Pedobacter ginsengisoli: one gene and its partner. The protein of the gene in region 2 interacts with the protein of the main gene of each other region in a pairwise test. Links are inferred from orthologs where the notes say so. Each region holds a gene or a part of one and is shown on either strand. Other genes may lie near its edges. The genes, in order: gyrB and gyrA.

Region 1 (3,243 bases), 3.4 Mb from region 2 along the record:
GTTTCCACCTACTGGTGGAAATTGTTGTTTTTGGACAAAAGTTATTTGCCGTTGTTGATACGGGTGCATCAAGATCTGTTTTTGACAAAACTTTTGTTAAAGAACATCTTAAAGAGCTGGAACATAGCGAAGAAACACAAGCCACAACATTATTTTCAACCTCCAGCACATTACAGGCAGTTATTCCATCAGTAAAAATTGGCAGCTTGGTATTAAAAGATTATGAAACCGTAGCCCTTGATCTGGAAACTGTAAATCAGGCCTACGAAAACCTGGGCCACCCTCCTATTATCGGCATTTTAGGCAGTGATTTGCTATTGAAATACCAGGCAGTAATAAACTATAAAAAAATGAAACTTTATTTATATAAATAATTTTTTTGTTTTTTTATATAGGGATCAAATAGGGAGTTGATAGGGACTTAACAGGGATAAGAAAGGGAAAATTCCCTATTAAGTCTTTTTAAGATCCGTACTAAAACCTTTTATAAATTTTATATACAAGTTAATTTTCAGATTTTCTGAGCTTACCACAAATCAGCACTAAATATTGATTGCATAAAAAAAGAGCCCCTTAAACAGGAGCCCTTTTTTGTATTTATGAATGTTTAAAAGCTAAGCATCAATTTTAGCATATTTTGCATTTCTTTCAATAAACTCTCTTCTAGGAGCAACATCATCACCCATAAGCATAGAGAAAGTATGATCGCACTCTGCTGCATTTTCTATAGTGGCCTGCATTAAAGTACGTGTTGCAGGGTTTAGTGTAGTATCCCATAATTGTTCGGCGTTCATCTCACCCAAACCTTTATAACGCTGGATATGTACACTTTCTTCTTTACCTGCACCTTTTAATCGCTGTACGGCAGCATCGCGTTGCTGATCGTTCCAGCAATATTCAAATTCTTTCCCTTTTTTAACCTGATACAAAGGTGGAGCTGCAATATATACATAACCAGCCTCTATCAGCGCTTTCATATATCTGAAGAAGAATGTAAGAATTAAAGTAGTGATGTGAGATCCGTCGATATCAGCATCCGTCATGATTACAATTTTATGGTAACGAAGTTTAGTAAGGTTTAATGCTTTGTCATCTTCAGGAGTACCAATACTTACACCAAGTGCGGTAAACATATTTTTGATCTCATCATTCTCATAGATCTTATGTTCCATCGCTTTTTCAACGTTAAGGATCTTACCTTTTAGCGGAAGAATAGCCTGAAAGTTACGATCTCTGCCTTGTTTAGCAGTTCCACCTGCGGAGTCTCCCTCCACCAGGTATAGCTCGCATTTTTCCGGATCGCTATCTGAACAATCGGCAAGTTTACCCGGAAGGCCTGAGCCTCCCATAACACTCTTGCGTTGTACCATTTCGCGAGCTTTACGCGCCGCAGCACGGGCAGTAGCCGCAAGAATTACTTTGTTAACAATTGATTTGGCTTCTCTCGGATATTCTTCCAGGTAAATACCAAGGGCCTCACCCACAGCAATATCAACCGCACCCATAACCTCAGAGTTACCTAATTTGGTTTTGGTTTGACCTTCAAACTGAGGTTCCTGAACCTTAACAGAAATTACTGCAGTTAAGCCTTCTCTAAAGTCATCACCTGTAATTTCAAATTTAACACCTTTAAGCAATCCTGATTTATCAGCATATGCTTTTAAGGTTCTGGTTAAACCTCTTCTAAAACCGGCAATGTGTGTACCACCCTCATGAGTATTAATGTTGTTTACATACGAGTGAACGTTTTCTGCATAGCTGTCGTTGTATTGCAAAGCAAGTTCAACCGGAATGCCATTTTTAATTCCCTCAACATAAATTGGCTCAGCAATTAATGAAGGTCTGTTACCATCAAGGAATTGAACAAACTCTTTTAATCCTCCTTCAGAATGGAACAGCTCTGTACGGAAAGTTCCGTCGTTATTTAACTCGCGTTCATCTGTTAGTGTTAAACTGATACCTTTATTCAGGAAAGATAATTCTCTTAATCTAGAAGCCAGGGTATCATAACGATACTCAGTTGTTTGGGTAAAAATGGTTGCATCAGGAGTAAACGTAACTATTGTACCACGTTTATCGGTATCGCCAATAGATTTTACATCATACAACGGTTTACCAATGTTGTATTCCTGAACCCATATTTTTCCTTCTCTATGAACTTCTGCCCTTAAATGAGTTGACAATGCGTTTACGCAACTTACCCCCACACCATGTAAACCTCCCGATACTTTATAAGTATCTTTATCGAATTTACCGCCGGCGTGTAGCACCGTCATTACAATTTCAAGTGCCGATTTTTGCTCTTTTGTGTTAATTCCTGTCGGAATACCACGTCCGTTATCTTCAACCCTTATCGAGTTGTCTTTAAGAATATTTACATAAATGGTATCGGCATGTCCTGCCAATGCCTCATCAATCGAGTTATCTACAACCTCATACACCAAGTGGTGTAAACCTTTTACTCCTGTATCGCCTATATACATCGAAGGGCGCTTCCGCACCGCTTCTAAACCTTCTAAAACCTGTATATTATCTGCCGAATAATTTGAATTAGGATCCTTTTCTTCGCTCATATTTTTTAATAAAACAATTAGACTCAAATTTAACCATTTATGGCCAATTAACCGCAAATGTGGATAACTATTTGACATAAAACAGGTCAAAAACCTCCGAAAAAAAACAGTTCTTTAGGATACTAAATTTGAAATTTTATATTTGTTGAAATTTATAGCTCAGAAATGAGCAGGAGGATAGTTTATAACCCGGAAAAAACAAATTAAATATTAATGAAAACAAAATCAACATTAGGCAGTATAGCTACTGCTGTAGCCATAGTTTCTTTAATGGCATCATGTCAGAACAAAGAAGAAAAGGCCGGCGCAGCTGCGAAATCTGAGCCAACTACTGTTTCAAATAACGAGAAAATTGTTTACGTGAATTCAGATTCACTATTAACAAAATATCAGTATTTTAAAGACATTAAAGTAAAATTAGAAGCAAAATCTAAAACTGCACAAGCCGATCTGGGTGCTAAACAACAGGCATTTCAACGCGAGGTTGCTGCTTACCAACAACAAGCAAATACTTTACCTGCCGACCAAAGAGCTAAAACTGAAGAAAGATTAGCACGTAAACAACAGGAATTACAGGCTTATCAGCAAAATGCAGGTGCTGCGCTTCAAAATGAGCAGGCTTCTGAAAACGAAAAGCTATACGATAAAGTTGCTGATTACCTGAAAGGTT
Region 2 (3,437 bases):
CTCGAAGCAAATAATGCTCTGTACGACCAAGACTCAACCAGGTCTTTTGATTTCTCATGAGCAATTGCTTTATCTGTGTGTGCCAGCCCTTCATTTAGAGTTTTTAAATTGTCGGCTAAGGTTTTGTCTTTATTTAAAGACAAAAGTGCCCATTGTTTTTTTGCAGCTTCAATTTCACTCTTTTGTGCATTAGCAAGTGTGGCAACACCTACAAATAATAAACTAAAAAGTATCTTTTTCATTTTATTTAATATATGTTCAACAATTATGATTTTTAGTCTTCAGTTTCGTCTTCTGCATCATCTCCAGCTTCTTCATCGCTTGTTTCTTCTTCAGTAGTATCCTCATCTGGAGCAGCTTCAAGAGCTTCACCATCTACTACAACATGGCTTTCAGTTGCTTCTTCAGTTTCTTCGTCATCGTGATCAATTCTGGCTACTGAAGCAATCTCATCATTACCTTTTAAGTTAATTAAACGTACACCTTGTGTAGCTCGTCCCATTACTCTTAATTCGCTAACAACAATTCTAATAACAATACCTGATTTATTGATGATCATTAAGTCATCAGAATCAGTTACGTTTTTGATTGCAACAAGCGTTCCTGTTTTCTCAGTAACGTTAATGGTTTTAACACCTTTACCGCCCCTATTTGTAACACGATAATCTTCTATATCGGTACGTTTGCCATAACCTTTTTCTGATACAACAAGAACAGTAGCTCCTGGATCATTAACAGCAATCATGCCAACAACTTCATCATTTTCATGAGCAAGTGTTACACCACGAACCCCGGTAGCAGTTCTTCCCATTGGTCTAACCTTCTCTTCGTTAAAGCGAATTGCCCTTCCAGAGCGCAATGCCATAACAATTTCGCTGGTTCCTGTAGTTAAACTTGCTTCAAGTAGCTGATCTCCCTCATTAATGTTGATTGCATTGATACCATTAACTCTAGGTCTTGAATATGCCTCCAAAGAAGTTTTCTTAATTGTTCCTTTTTTGGTACACATGATGATATAGTTATTTTCAAGGTACTCCTGATCCTTAAGATTTTTAACCTTAATAAAGGCTTTAATTTTTTCTTCTTTAGGAATATTGATGATATTTTGGATAGCCCTTCCTTTACTTAACCTCGATCCCTCTGGAATTTCGTATACTCTTAACCAGAAGCAGCGACCTGTTTCGGTAAAGAACAACATGTAGTTGTGATTAGATGCAATTAGCATGTGCTCAATGAAGTCTTCATTTCTTGAATCACTTCCTTTTGAACCCTTTCCGCCTCTGCCCTGTGTGCGATATTCAGTTGCAGGAGTACGTTTAATATAACCCTCATGAGAAATAGTAATTACAACTTCTTCATCCTCGATGAAGTCTTCCATGCTCATGTCTTCGGCAGAGTGTACGATCTGAGTTCTACGCTCATCACCGTATTTTTCTCTCATTTCAGTAAGCTCTTCAACAATTATCTGCATACGCTTACCTTCATCTGCCAAAATAGATTGTAAGTACTCTATAGTTTTCATTAACTCATTGTACTCTTCCTTAATTTTATCACGCTCCAGACCGGTTAATCTGCGGAGTGTCATATCAAGGATGGCTCTGGCCTGAATATCACTTAGTCCAAATTTCTCCATTAAGCCTAGTCTGGCTTCTTCTGGTGTATCAGAACTACGGATCAAGTTAATTACTTCATCTAAATGATCAAGGGCAATTAACAAGCCTTCTAATATGTGAGCGCGTTTTTGTGCTTCGGCTAATTCAAACTTGGTTCTGCGGATTACTACTTCGTGACGGTGCTCAACGAAATGCTGAATCAGGTCTTTTAGATTTAATAATTGTGGTCTGCCTTTAACCAGTGCAATGTTATTTACACTAAATGATGTTTGTAAGGCAGTTTGTTTAAATAAGTTATTTAATACAATTGAAGCATTTGCGTCACGTTTAATTTCGTAAACAATACGGATTCCGTCTTTGTTAGACTCATCCTTAATATTCGAAATACCTTCAATTTTTTTCTCTCCAACAAGCTCAGCAGTACGCTCAATCATCATTGCTTTGTTTACCTGGTAAGGTATTTCAGTTACAATGATTGTTTCCCGTTCTTTCGTAGCTTCAATTTCGGCTTTGGCACGCATAACTATACGGCCTCTACCTGTTTCAAATGCTTCCTGAACACCAGTATAACCATAAATTATGGCCCCTGTTGGAAAATCAGGTGCTTTAATATGTTTCATCAGTTCTGCAACTGTAACATCGTTGTTTTCAATGTATGCTATGGTTGCATTAATTGACTCTGTGATATTGTGAGGAGGCATATTTGTTGCCATACCTACAGCAATACCCGAAGAACCATTGATTAGTAAGTTTGGAACTTTTGAAGGAAGCACAGTAGGCTCCTGTAATGAATCATCAAAGTTTAACTGAAAATCTACAGTGTCTTTATTAATGTCGGCAAGCATTTCCTCTGCAATTTTTTGGAAACGGGCCTCTGTATAACGCATTGCTGCAGGAAAGTCACCATCAATTGATCCAAAGTTTCCCTGTCCCTCAACCATTAAATAACGTAAGCTCCATTCCTGGGCCATCCTTACCATGGTATTATAAACAGAAGCGTCACCATGTGGGTGATACTTACCCAGTACCTCACCTACAATACGTGCAGATTTTTTATATGGTTTATTGTTTGTTAATCCCAGATCGAGCATACCGTATAACACGCGGCGGTGTACTGGTTTTAATCCATCACGTACGTCAGGCAATGCCCTTGATACGATAACCGACATCGAATAATCGATGTAAGCTGATTTCATTTGCTCGTCAATATCGATTCTTATTATTTTGTCGTTTTCTTGATTTTCTAAATCTTCTGCCATAAATATTAATGTTCCTTAAGAACGATTTAAATGTGGTATTCTTATAACCTTGCGAAGCTAATAAAAAAAGCGCCATTAAGGCGCATTGTGGAAAAATTTTAACGTAAAAATTAGGCTATTATCAGACCCATTCTATACCTTTTTTAAGCTTGCTTAAAGTATAAGATTCATCACTGTTTGGAAGGGTTTGATGATTGTATATCCATTTGGCCATAGGTGGCAAACTCATTAAAATAGATTCAATTCTGCCATTGGTTTCGAGACCAAATTTTGTTCCTGCATCATACACCAAATTAAATTCAGCATAACGACTTCGTCGCAGATATTGCCACTCTTGCTGTTTCTCGTCAAATTCTTTATCTCTGTTTCTATCAATTAGTTCTGTATATGCGGGGATAAAAGTATTACCAACAGCTACAGAAAAATCAAGGATCTGATCAAACGATAAACCGGTATTTTCCGGTTTCAATCTATCATAAAAAATGCCTCCCACTCCTCTTGTTTCTTCACGATGTTTAATAAAGAAATAATCATCGGCATGAGCCTTAAACTTAGGATAAAAAGA

What was found.
Region 1: the proteins of gyrA (region 2) and gyrB interact in binary tests that used the Escherichia coli proteins (3 or more experiments, as listed by UniProt). The link is inferred for Pedobacter ginsengisoli from one-to-one orthologs.

The regions. Positions count from the first base shown.
Region 1 is NZ_CP024091.1:5,241,191-5,244,433, reverse strand. The notes cover bases 95-3,000. They hold gyrB (DNA topoisomerase (ATP-hydrolyzing) subunit B), read right to left. Parts: upstream 2,574-3,000; coding sequence 615-2,573; downstream 95-614. Other genes in these bases: CPT03_RS22245 (OmpH family outer membrane protein), read left to right, coding at 2,787-3,000; CPT03_RS22255 (retropepsin-like aspartic protease), read left to right, coding at 95-374. In the rest of the region: more of CPT03_RS22255, read left to right, coding at 1-94; more of CPT03_RS22245, read left to right, coding at 3,001-3,243. UniProt on the Escherichia coli protein: DNA gyrase negatively supercoils closed circular double-stranded DNA in an ATP-dependent manner to maintain chromosomes in an underwound state.
Region 2 is NZ_CP024091.1:1,873,284-1,876,720, reverse strand. The notes cover bases 74-3,173. They hold gyrA (DNA gyrase subunit A), read right to left. Parts: upstream 2,873-3,173; coding sequence 275-2,872; downstream 74-274. Other genes in these bases: hemF (oxygen-dependent coproporphyrinogen oxidase), read right to left, coding at 2,994-3,173; CPT03_RS07730 (tetratricopeptide repeat protein), read right to left, coding at 74-242. Also shown: more of CPT03_RS07730, read right to left, coding at 1-73; more of hemF, read right to left, coding at 3,174-3,437. UniProt on the Escherichia coli protein: A type II topoisomerase that negatively supercoils closed circular double-stranded (ds) DNA in an ATP-dependent manner to maintain chromosomes in an underwound state.